3 regions of the Acinetobacter sp. LipI_19 genome follow, and region 3 is predicted to be linked to each of the others. Evidence: predicted binding sites of a transcription regulator. Region 3 holds the regulator's gene; each other region holds the start of a gene.
The links. Region 3 encodes PhoB, which activates phosphate uptake and scavenging genes when phosphate is short. Its sites were predicted from a motif close to TGTCATNAANCTGTCATAA; they were not measured.
Positions count from the first base shown of each region.

Region 1: AC4CVF_RS05980 (porin) is a predicted target of PhoB. The motif match lies at 2,367-2,385, and genes of this name have one in related genera.
Region 2: AC4CVF_RS14620 (inorganic phosphate transporter) is a predicted target of PhoB. The motif match lies at 2,126-2,144, and genes of this name have one in related genera.

Region 1 covers NZ_JBZAYK010000001.1:1,234,259-1,238,539, forward strand. Annotated here, with positions in the region: gene AC4CVF_RS05975 (DUF4256 domain-containing protein) at 1-462, shown strand, start outside; gene AC4CVF_RS05980 (porin) at 1,133-2,239, opposite strand; gene AC4CVF_RS05985 (HIT family protein) at 2,461-2,877, opposite strand; gene AC4CVF_RS05990 (YARHG domain-containing protein) at 2,906-3,172, opposite strand; gene AC4CVF_RS05995 (NAD(P)-dependent oxidoreductase) at 3,254-4,126, opposite strand; gene AC4CVF_RS06000 (alpha/beta fold hydrolase) at 4,136-4,281, opposite strand, start outside.
Region 2 covers NZ_JBZAYK010000001.1:3,012,031-3,016,311, reverse strand. Annotated here, with positions in the region: gene metH (methionine synthase) at 1-1,449, opposite strand, end outside; gene AC4CVF_RS14620 (inorganic phosphate transporter) at 2,190-3,812, shown strand; gene AC4CVF_RS14615 (capsule assembly Wzi family protein) at 4,015-4,281, shown strand, end outside.
Region 3 covers NZ_JBZAYK010000001.1:3,786,867-3,791,147, forward strand. Annotated here, with positions in the region: gene AC4CVF_RS18230 (SDR family NAD(P)-dependent oxidoreductase) at 57-902, opposite strand; gene AC4CVF_RS18235 (TetR/AcrR family transcriptional regulator) at 1,115-1,789, shown strand; gene phoB (phosphate regulon transcriptional regulator PhoB) at 2,063-2,773, shown strand; gene phoR (phosphate regulon sensor histidine kinase PhoR) at 2,799-4,157, shown strand; gene AC4CVF_RS18250 (hypothetical protein) at 4,181-4,281, shown strand, end outside.

The DNA of each region.
Region 1 (4,281 bases), 2.6 Mb from region 3:
AGCTGGGATTTTATACAAAGACAACTTTTGCTTTGTCCTGAAAAGCTACCGGCTTTACAACAAATGGAAATGACTGGCGGTGAGCCTGATGTGGTTGTTTTACCGAATACAGAAGGTCTGTATTTTTTTGATTGTGCAATTGAGTCGCCAAAAGGGCGGCGCAGCATGTGTTATGATCGAGAGGCGTTACTCAGCCGCAAGGATCATCCTCCTGAAGATACGGTGATCGATTGGGTGCAGAAGCATGCTTTAGCGCTAATGACTGAACAACAGTATTATACCTTACAACAAATATTCAATTTTGACTTAAAAACATCCAGTTGGGTCGAGACACCAAGAGTATTACGTGAGCAAGGTGGCGCGATCTTTTGTGATCAGCGTTATGGGCGTACATTTACTTATCATAATGGTGCTGCTTCATATTATGCGAGTCGTGGTTTTCGAACCTATATCAAACTTTAACCGTTTAAAACTGAGATAGTGAAATCCTAAGATTCTATCGAGCTTGTTTTTATTTTTTTGTTTAGAATATAACTCCTGTCATAGCCTATAGTCAGCTTGTCGAAAACTCAGACACAAGAATATAATTTCTCTTAATTTAGATTTTTAATTAAATCAATTGCATGAGTAAATAAAGTGTTTGATTATAAAAAAGCTTGCAATACCGCACTTTACATTAAAGTTTAAATAGTTTTGTGTAGGCGATGCTTCACTTTGTAGAGGATGCCAAACCTTGCGCTTCAAACAAAGCAGTGCTTTGTTTTTGCTCATGGGCGAGGGTACCTCCCCCCAACGGCGACATCCATGTCGCCCCACAGTAGGATAACCGTCTATGATTCAAAAGTACAAAAAATGAATCGATAGCTAACAGTTTCTAGGAGTTCATACGAAACATAAATTTAATGATTTTTAGTTTTCGTTTAAGAAACTGTATGCCTATCCAATGATGAAATTGATGTTGCTAAATGACAGGTCTGTCATGGATGATTAAACGTATGTGCTATTTATAAAAATGCTGAATTTGTATTATGGTTACTTCATTAATGAATATGAATTTTATAAAATTAGTTTTTTATTGTTGAGTCGAAATAAAAAACGGCAAGATGACTTACCGTTTTTATAAAGATTAGGATTAGAAGTTATATTCCATACCTAAGCCAATAACAGTTTTCTTTTTCTCTGGGGTAGATGTCGTTGACCAATCACGTTTTTGTTGACCAACAACACCATAGAAGCGAGCTTGTTTATTGATGTTGTAGTCTGCGCCAATTCCGTAAAGGTCTTGTTTACGATCATCACGCCCATCGAGTTCTGTTGTTGCAGAAATATATTCAGCTTTTAGCTTAATTGGTGTAGAAGGAATCGCATATGCAGCAGTGATGCCATAAGCATTTTCTTTCAAGCCTTTGAACGATGTTACTGTAGTACCAGAAGTGGTTGCAACAGTGTCATCAGTTGGTTTGGCTGTTTGCCATAATGCACCGAATACTAAGCCATCAAGACCCGCAGGTTTCAAGTCTACAGAACCTGTAACACGGATTGCGTCAGAGTAAATTGTGTTACTACCTAATTCAGAGTTATATGCATTATATTTAGATGCAACACCGAAGTTACCTGCAACAGAAGCAGCTAAACCGTAGTCTTTGTTGTCATAAGTAAGTGAGGTAGAGATACCATCACCGAAACTATCACGACTACCTTTTTGGCCTTTAGCATCATTTTTTAAAGCAGATGATTCTTCACCTTGCTGGAACATGATGTTGAAAGCTAAACCAGCCAATAATTTTTTATCAGTTTCAAAACCGATCACGTTTTTTAAACGATCTTCACCAACTAAAATCGCAGTCATATCGAGTTCATTGTGATCGTTGAAGATATCTTGGTTGTTACCAGCAGCATTTTTGAAATATGAATCAAACTGACCCACTTTTAAAGTTGCGATACCGTCTGATTTAATCCCCACGAAACGGTTACGGTTAGTAAAAGCATCGCCATCACCATCAGCACTGATTTGCCATTCTGCCAAGTAAACTGCAGACAATTTATCTGTTAATTTCTCTTCGCCTTTAACACCAATGCGAGAAGCGTTAGAGTTTACTTTAGTTACGCTTTCGTCTTTAAAGCCATTATTATCGATTTGATCTAAAGTTACGTTGAATTTACCATACAATGTTGGCGCTGCTTGAGCTGCGCTTATGCTAAGGGTGGCGATTGCTGCAGCGAGTAGCACTTTTTTCATTGAGATTTCTCCAAAACATGTTCAATGGGTTTGCAGTTACTTTTTTTATTCAGTAAGTGTGGATTTGTGCACTACTTACTAACTTGCATGCAGTATCTGTAAACTTTGTTACATATCAGTGAAGAAAAAATGACAATTTAATGACGTGAATTTAACATTTGTGTAATTTAAATAAAAAAATGAGGCCTGATTAGCCCCATTGATTCTAAAAAGATTTTTAATTAAGCCAGTGCAATCTTAATTTTTTCAGCAAACCCTTTAATTTTTTCCTGATCACCCATTTGAATAGCGTGACGACCTAATTCATGCACCGAGCTCGGAATTAAATGAAAGTGTACATGAGGTACGGTTTGTCCAGCAGAAGCCCCAGAAAGTTGCATCAATACAATACCTTGAGTATTCAAAGCTGTTTCAATTGCTTGCGCTATTTTTTGCACAATCTTGATTGTATAAGCTGCAATTTCAGGATCTAAGTCTAGCAATGTGATAGCTGGAGCCTTCGGAATAATCAGAGTGTGCCCATCGGCTTGCGGCATGATATCCATAAATGCAAGCACATGATCATCTTCATAAACTTTAATTGCAGGAAGTTCACCACGTAAAATTCGTGCAAATATATTCTGATCATCATAAGCCATGTTTATTTCCTTGAAAGTATGAATGTGATTATTTACAGTTCAATTCTTTCTGACGTTCCTTGATAGAGTCAAGTTTTTGCTGCTCTTTTTCAGAAAATTTAGGCTTACTTGTATAACAATTGTCATTATTATATTTTGCTTTTGCTTCAGGATCTTTAAAACAGAACCCTTTTGATGCATAAATGACATTGTAATCATCTTGCAATTTTTTACATTCTTGGGTGTTATCAGCAAAAGCGTGACTAGCGACTAAAATAGATAAACTAGAAAGTGTAGCAATTACATATTTATTCATGATACGACCTCGAAATTGACATATTTACATGTCACTTAATGTGATTATAAGGTTTAGTTGTGATTATTCAATGACGAAAAATTAATCTAATGTAATTTTGCTCCATGATTCATACATTTTTACGGCGGTAGAAAAATCGCTATCAGGCTCTGAAAGACTATTGGCTACGGTAATTAAGCTTTGTGTTAAACCAAGAATAGGTGCTGATAATCTTGCATCACGAACTAAATCAATGGCAATACCGGTATCTTTTGCCAATAAGGGTAAAGCAAAGGTCAGTGGAAAGCTGCGATTGAGGATACGTTGCGGTAGTGCGGTTTCAGTCACACCACTTTTACCACTGGATGCATTGATACAATCAAGTGCTTCATTTAAATCTACTCCATGTGCTTTCAGTGTGGTAAATCCTTCAGCAGCCGCACATAAATGAACCGCCATCATCATATTATTTACAGCTTTTACTGCAAAGCCTGCACCTGAGTCACCAACACGTTTAATTAATTTACCCATCGCTTGCATTGCAGGTAGGGCAATTTGAAACGCTTCTGCCGAACCGCCGACCATGAAGGTCAGTGTTGCATTTTCAGCGCCAATGGTTTGACCACTTACAGGTGCATCCAAAAAGTGAATATTATTTTTGAGAAGATACTCAGACTGTTTACGCGCAGCATCAGGTACACCACTGGTACAATCGACCCAAATCGCGCCATTTTTGATCTTTAAATCTTGGATTAAATCATCAATATCTTGGCTAGTCGGTAAACATGAAAAAATAATATCAGCTTGTACTGCTTGATTAAGTTCGACCGCTTGAGTACCAAACTGAGTTGCATGTTGCTTAGCCTTTGCAAAATTTCGATTCCATACATATACGGTATCAAAATATTTGGGTAAATGTGCTGCCATACGATAGCCCATTGCGCCTAAACCAATAAATGCAACTGTAGTCTTCATATCTATCTCTTAAATTTTTGTCGATCTTTGTTCTAACCATCTGGACAGAGTAGGCCAAAATTCATCTGCACTTTTTTGACTAGACATTAGCCCTAAATGTCCCCCAGGAATAAGAGTAAACGTGACATCACTACTCTTTGTCAATTCACTTAAAG
Region 2 (4,281 bases), 770 kb from region 3:
ATCAAATGCCATCACAATGACAGCTGCACCATATTGGCGACACAAACGTGCTTTATGGACAAACTCATCATAACCTTCTTTTAAGGAAATGGAGTTAACAACAGGTTTACCTTGTACACATTTTAGACCTGCTTCAATGATTTCCCATTTAGAGGAGTCAATCATGATTGGTACTTTAGAGATTTCAGGCTCAGATGCAACCAGATTTAAGAAATGTACCATCGCGTTTTGCGAATCGAGCATTCCTTCATCCATATTGATGTCAATGATTTGTGCGCCTGAAACTACTTGTTGTAATGCAACATCGAGTGCTTCTGCAAAGTTTTCTTCACGGATTAAACGGAGGAATTTTTTAGAACCAGTGACATTGGTACGTTCACCAACATTGACAAACAATGAGTCGTCATAAATATTAAATGGCTCTAAACCACTGAGGCGACATGCAGGTTTGATGTCTGGAATTTTACGCGGTGGGATGTCTTTGACCGCATTATAAATGGCACGAATATGGTCAGGTGTGGTACCACAACATCCACCAGTGATATTGATTAAGCCACTTTCAGCAAATTCTTTTAAGAAGGCTGCTGTTTCTTCTGGTGTTTCATCATAGCCACCAAATGCGTTTGGTAAGCCAGCGTTTGGATGCGCTGAAACAAAAACATCCGCAACATCTGATACAGTTTTGACATGTGGACGCATGGCATCTGCACCTAAGGCGCAGTTAAATCCAATTGACAATAAATCGCCGTGACGAACAGAGTTCCAAAATGCTTCTGCAGTTTGTCCTGTTAAGGTACGACCAGAAGCATCCGTAATTGTGCCTGAAATCATCAGCGGTAATTCACGGCCAAGTTGTTTAAAGACTTCTTTTACCGCAAAAATTGCTGCTTTACAGTTTAAAGTATCAAACACAGTTTCAATAAGAAGGATGTCTGCACCACCTTCAATTAAAGCATGTGTGGCTTCAATATAATTTTCTTTGAGTTCATCAAAGGTAATGTTGCGAAACGCTGGATCATTCACATTCGGTGAGATCGAGCAGGTACGTGATGTAGGCCCCAATACTCCAGCAACAAAACGTGGTTTGTCAGGGGTTGAGTATTTTTCACAAGCAGCTTTGGCAAGTCGGGCTGCTTCAAAGTTGATCTCATGGACTAAATCTTCCATGTGATAGTCAGACATTGAAACACGTGTACCGTTAAAGCTATTGGTTTCAATAATGTCAGCACCAGCATCTAGGTAAGCTTCATGGATGCCTTGAATAATTTGGGGTTGAGTTAACACTAAAAGGTCATTGTTACCTTTTAAGTCAGATGCCCAATCAGCAAAACGCTCACCACGATAATCAGCTTCTTCCAGTTTATGGCGTTGGATCATAGTTCCCATCGCACCATCAATAATTAGGATGCGTTGGGCAAGAAGCTCTTTTAACGTGGTAAGCGTGGACATTAAAACTCTCAATAAAATCGGATTTTAAAAATAGCCGATATGTTATCAGAATGTAGACTTTCAAGGTACCAGTCTTGATGTACTTCCTGATTATAGATTTTTGATCTGTAAAATTATAAAAAATCATTGGGTTAGGTTTTTTTTTGATCTTTTTATATCATTGGTATTTACAATATACTAGGTTTTGTTCGTAATCATTTTATGTATCGATTGAAAAGTAAATGATTGATCGGCGTGTTAGCGCAAGGTTTTTAAAATGTGTGGGATATTGTTCAGATGATCTATTTATTGGTCTGGCACATTTAATTTAAGACGATTCGTTGAAGATATAGGATACTTTTTTAGTGTAGGGCAATTGTTGGCGTTAAACTTGCTTGGATTAGGTAAGCGGGATTTATTGGAACATATGTAAAAATAAAGTTAAAAGTATGTTTGTTTTTTCATCAATTTGTCATAAATTTCATGAAAAATAGCAATACCAAATGATAAATAGTTCAAATTGATCTGAAATATTACAAATATTATTTCAGATTAAAATAAAATATTTTGCTCAAGTTATATTGGTTTTATTGGTTTAAGATACTAATTATAAATAATAAAAATATTAATTTAGTCGCTTATGTAGCGAAACACTGAGGTGAAATAATTATAAATTTCACTTCATATGACCTCTATTTGTCATATAATTGTCACAATTTAATTGAACAATAAGCGCATTCTAATATTCGCTAACTTTCTGCATGAATTCGAATTTACCTCCCGTCACAGATTCTGCACAGTCACCTAAACCCGTTCAATCGACGAATGTGCACGTCCCTACACCGAAATTTTTTATGCCGGTGTTTCTGACGATTATCATTGCTACCTTAATCTACATTGGGGTGCAAGTTAGTGCAGATTTAGCACATGTTCCACCGTTAAGCCTCTACTCAGTGATTCTTTTAGCGACAGCGTTGTTTATCGCTTTGGGTTTTGAGTTTGTAAATGGTTTTCATGATACAGCCAATGCTGTAGCAACCGTGATTTATACCAATGCATTGCCTGCGCCTGTAGCAGTCATGTGGGCAGGCTTTTGTAACTTCCTTGGGGTAATGGTTGCCAGTGGTGCAGTTGCGTATGGAATTATTGCATTGCTTCCTGTTGAACTGATCATGAATGTAGGCAGTGGCGCTGGTTTTGCTATGGTTTTTGCCATGCTAATTGCGGCGATTCTGTGGAATTTAGGCACTTGGTTCTTAGGTATTCCAGCATCAAGCTCTCACACCTTGATTGGCTCAATTTTGGGTGTAGGCATCATGAACTACATTTTGCATGCTTCAACTGGTGCAAGTGGTGTAGACATGGATCAAGTGCTTAAAGTGGGTAAAGCATTACTGTTTTCTCCTTTGATTGGTTTTGCATTTGCAGCAATTGTATTTTTGATTGTTAAAAAAATATTTAAAAAGCAACTTGAGTTGTTCCAACCCCCTGAAGGCAATAAACCACCACCACCATTGATTCGTGCGGTTCTGATTTTCACCTGTACAGGTGTGAGCTTTGCACATGGTTCAAATGATGGTCAAAAAGGTATGGGGTTAATCATGTTGATTTTGATTGGTATTGTGCCTTTGGCTTATTCGTTGAATAGAGGATTAGACCAACAGCATTTACAGTCATTCTCACAATTGTCTGGTCAAACTGCGACGGCAATTTATGCACAGCATGCCGATATTCCAGATGAACAAGCGCGTGTAACCATCACTAAATTTATCCAAACCAAAGAAATGAATCCTGAAGTTGTTCCAGCATTGGCCAGTTTGACTGATCATTTGGGCGAGCGTGTTGGTAAATTTGGTGATCTCAAAGATATTCCAGAAGCTGAAGTATCTTCATTACGTAATGATATGTACTTAAGCACCACGGCTTTTAAACGCTTGGATAAAGCGGATCAACTTCCAAAAATGGATGAAGCTCAAGGCAAAGTGGTAAAAGAGTATCGCAAAAACTTAGATTCTTTCCTCCAATATATTCCAAACTGGGTAAAAGTTGCTGTGGCATTGGCATTGGGTTTAGGAACAATGGTGGGATGGAAACGTATTGTGGTTACTGTGGGCGAGCGTATTGGTAAACATCATATGACCTACGGTCAAGGGATGTCTGCTGAGCTTGTGGCAATGTCGACAATCGCTGCTGCAGATGGCTTTGGTTTACCCGTTTCAACGACTCATGTACTCAACAGTGCGGTTGCAGGAACCATGGTCGCCAATAAAACTGGATTGAATTTTGCAACAGTCAAAACGATTCTTTCTGCATGGATTTTTACCTTACCTGCAACGATTTGTTTATCAGGTGGTTTATTCTGGCTATTTTTAAAAGTATTTTAATTTAAAAGTTAGAGATGGCGATTGTTTTTAAAAATTGAATGATCGTTATTATCTGAATTTAAAAGAAAAAGAGTGCACTTTGGTGCACTCTTTTTCTTTTGGGTAATGGAATTTTAAAATATGAATAACACAATTTCACCATTGAAAAAAACTTATAAAAAAATTAAGGTGTGTTTGTAAATCAAACTTGAGAACAATGAGCATGTATTTAAGAAAATCACTTTGTGCTGCTGTATTACTTGGAATGTCTTTACCTGTATTTGCACAGGGAATCGTATTAAATAATGAAGATCTTCGCACAGATTTGAACTGGTTAAATCAACAAGGTGTAATACAAATCAGTACATCGACTTGGCCGATGAGTGGGGATGAAATTCAGCGTGCCTTATCTCAAGCAAAAGTTTTAAACAATACTCAACAAAAAGTTATTGATTCAATTCTAAATGCCTTAAAAGCAGATAATCAAACT
Region 3 (4,281 bases):
CTCAAAGTCTAAAATGAAAAAAACCGTCAGCTTGACGGTTTTTTAATATCAATCAACTATTTTGGTTCTAACTTTTTACTAAACTTAGTCGCAAAACCTGTAATTTTTTGATATCCAGTCGGTAAAATACGCTGAATTAAATCTAAGGTTTTTGCATCATTCCCAATAAGTAAACGGCGCTTGTCTTTCAATACAGCATCCAACATTTGTTGAGCAGCATCTTCTGGAGGCATACGCAATAATTTATTAAATGCTTTTGCTGATTTCTCAGGGTTCATCCCCAAAGAACGTAAGCTGTCATTCATACGCGCATCATTTGCAATATTGGTACGAATACCGCCAGGATGAACACATAGAGCAGATACGCCACACTTTTCAATGTCTAATTCTTGACGTAATGATTCAGTAAAACCACGTACCGCAAATTTAGATGCATTGTATGCAGACTGGGTCGGCTGAGCCGTTAAACCAAATAAGCTCGAAATGTTGATGATATGTCCATCACCTGTTTTCTTGATATAAGGCAAAAATTCTTTTGTTCCATAGACAACGCCCCAGAAATTGATATTCATAATCCATTCAAGTTCGTCATAAGATGCACCTTCTACGGTAGATCCTAAAGCTACACCAGCATTGTTAAAAATCATGTTTACAGAACCATGATTTTGCACAGTATCCTCAGCCCAAGCTCGCATTTCTTCAACTTTGGCAACATTCACTTTTTTTGAGGTCACACGGACATTATATGGTTTGACCAGTTCAACGGTTTCAGATAAACCTTTTTCATTCACATCACTAATGGATAAATGACAACCTGCTTTTGCCAATAAAATAGCAAGTTGTTGTCCCATACCAGAGCCAGCACCAGTAATTGCAGCGACTTTGTTTTTAAAATTTTTCATTGTCTATCCTTTTTTAAACCCGCACAAAGCATTCAGAGTGATGTGCAGCTCACTTGCTCAATATAATTTTGACAATCATTATTGTCAATATTATATTGTGATTTAACCGATGTTTTTTTATACAAAAATTCTAGAATAGGTTTCAATGGCTTTTATTGCTAAAATAAGCGCTTCTTTGTGACAATCAAATATGACACGAGTAATTTTTTACAATGAATGAACCACTTTCAACTGAAAAGAAAACTATAAATAAAGCAGTCAAAGAACGTCAATTTAAGGGTATGTCCTTATCTGAGCGAAAACTTGCACGTCGAGAAAAGTTGATCGAAGCAGGGATTGAAGCCTACGGCACGCATGGTTTTTTTTCTGTCACCGTTAAAGATATTTGTAATGAAGCGAAACTGACTGAACGTTATTTTTATGAGTCCTTCAAAAAAAGTGAAGAACTGTTCCAAGTCATCTTTCTACAACTGATTGAACAATTACAACAAACCGTGATGCAAGGGGTCATGCAAGCAGCACCTGATCCTAAAAATATGATCCGTGGTGGCTTAACTGCAATCTTTACCATGTTAAAAAATGATCCACGTGTGGCGCGTATTATTTATATTGACGCCATGCTGGTTCAAGAACTGCATAATCATGCCACAATCCATGAAACGATGGGCCGTTTTGACCGATTAATTCACTCCTTTGTTACCCTAATGATGCCGCATATTGAACGCAGTGAACAAGAAATTTCCTTGGTTGCCACAGGTTTAAATGGCTATGTGACTCAAATTGCGGTTCGCTGGGTCATGGGTGGATTTAAACAATCGCTTGAAGAAATTGTCTCAGCATGTGAAATTGTATTTGTATCGCTGATTGATTCATTTTCATCTCAATAAGATTGTTAGCTTAAATATTTTTGTCATCAAATCGTCATAAAAATGTCAAATATCTCATTTTTATTTTCAATTTAAATAAATTTCTTTTCATAAAATGGAAGATTTATTTAAAAATTTCATGGATTATTCATCATATCGACGATTATTTGTCACATTTTTTTGCAAAAATTCGTCAACATCTTCTTTTTGCAATGATACTGTCATAATTAATCTTTGTAATAAGCCTGTCATAAATAAAAGACGGTACACCGTTCATACATAGGATATTGCGTTGTGAAAGATGACTATATATTAATCGTCGATGACGAACTTCCGATTCGAGAAATGATTCATACCTCATTGGATATGGCAGGCTTTCAATGCTTGCAAGCTGAAGATGCAAAACAAGCCCATCAAATGATTGTTGACCAACGACCATCTTTGATTTTACTCGATTGGATGATGCCTGGCGGTGTGAGCGGTGTAGACTTATGTCGTCGCTTAAAACGTGATGAAAATTTGGCAGAAATTCCAGTCATCATGTTGACAGCACGCGGTGAAGAAGACCATAAAGTTCAAGGTCTTGATGCTGGTGCAGATGACTATATGACCAAACCATTCTCTACTCGTGAATTGGTTTCTCGTATCAAAGCAGTACTTCGTCGTGCCAATGCCCTGAGTGGCGAAAAAACCATTGATGCCAATGGATTAATTCTTGATCCAGTGAGCCAACGCGTCAGTTTTAGTGATAATATTTTGGAAATGGGTCCAACAGAATACCGATTATTGGCATTTTTTATGACTCATCCTGAACGTGCTTATACACGTGCCCAGTTACTCGATCAGGTCTGGGGTGGCAACGTGTATATTGAAGACCGTACGATTGACGTACACATCCGCCGCTTACGTAAAGTGCTTGAACCATATGGCGCCGATCGCTACGTACAAACTGTACGTGGAACGGGTTATCGTTTCTCTACCCGTGCAGATGTTGCCTTAGGTTAAGCATTCTCAAGGTAAATAATTTTCTATGTATGAACCCTACCCCGTCCCAGATCTTGCGCGAGAACATAAAAAATTTCGTTACAGTAGCTTGTGGGAATTTGCAAAACAAGATTTACGCCTGCTTGGTTTTTTACTCATCATTGGTGGATTTATTGGTTTAGGGATAGGGTATTTTTGGATTACTATTTCCATCGGTTTTGCGGTTTTTTTCCTATTTCAATTACGCTCTTTATACTTGGTGAATGAATGGATTTCGAATCGTCCTTACGATTCTCCGCCCAATTTAGAGGGTATTTGGGGAGCGCTATTGTTTAATGTTTATCGCGCACAACGCCAAGAACGTGTGGTTCAGGCTGAAATGGTCGGCTTGATTGACCGTGCCCAATCTTCACTGATTGCTTTGGCCGAAGCTGTTGTTTTAACGGATGAATTACATCAGATTGAATGGTGGAATCCTGCGGCAGAAAGACTGTTGGGCATTCAACCTCTAGATCGTGGGCGTAATATCTTGACCATTATCCGCCAGCCGAGCTTTATTGAATATTTTAATAATATCGACCAATCTCCAGATGGCATTAAAATAAAATCTTCTGTTTATGAAGAGCATTATGTACAGATTAAACTCACACGTTTTGGCAGTGAAAGCCGTTTGCTCGTCGCTTACGATGTGACACGTGTACATAATCTAGAACAGATGCGCAAAGACTTTGTCGACAATATTTCACATGAACTGCGTACACCACTCACTGTACTCAGTGGTTATATCGAAACATTTACCGACCAAGAGGATTTAAATCCGCGCTGGAAACGAGCATTTGAACAGATGCAATCGCAAACACGTCGTATGAATGCGTTGGTCAATGACTTACTCTTGCTTTCACGTTTGGAAGGTAATAAACAAGTCGCAAAAAATCAAATCATCGATATGCCGAATTTGATGAATCAGCTTTTTGATGATGCACAAGCCTACAATGTTGATTATGGACATACTTTAAACTTAGATATCGACAGCCATTGTGACCTGATTGGTTCCGATGCAGAACTTGCCAGTGCGTTTAGTAATTTAATTACCAATGCGATTAAATACACTCCAAAAGGTGGCACCGTTACAATCGGCTGGCATGATGACAGTGAACATGGTTATTTTACCGTTGAAGATACCGGGATCGGGATTGACCCAAAACATATTCCACGTTTAACTGAACGCTTTTATCGCGTAGACAGTGCACGAAGCCGTCAAACGGGTGGAACAGGTTTAGGGCTAGCTATTGTGAAGCATGTTTTAATGCAACATAATGCTTACTTAGAAATTGATTCTAAAGAAAATCAAGGGTCTATTTTTAGAGTGGTTTTTCCCAAAGAGCGCCTTGATTTTGCAGGTTAATATTTGTTTTTTGATTAATTCTAATGAAACTATTTTTAGATTGTGAATTTAATGGCTTTGGCGGTGAATTAATTTCACTGGCATTGGTTGACGAGAATAATCAGCATTTTTATGAAGTTTTAGA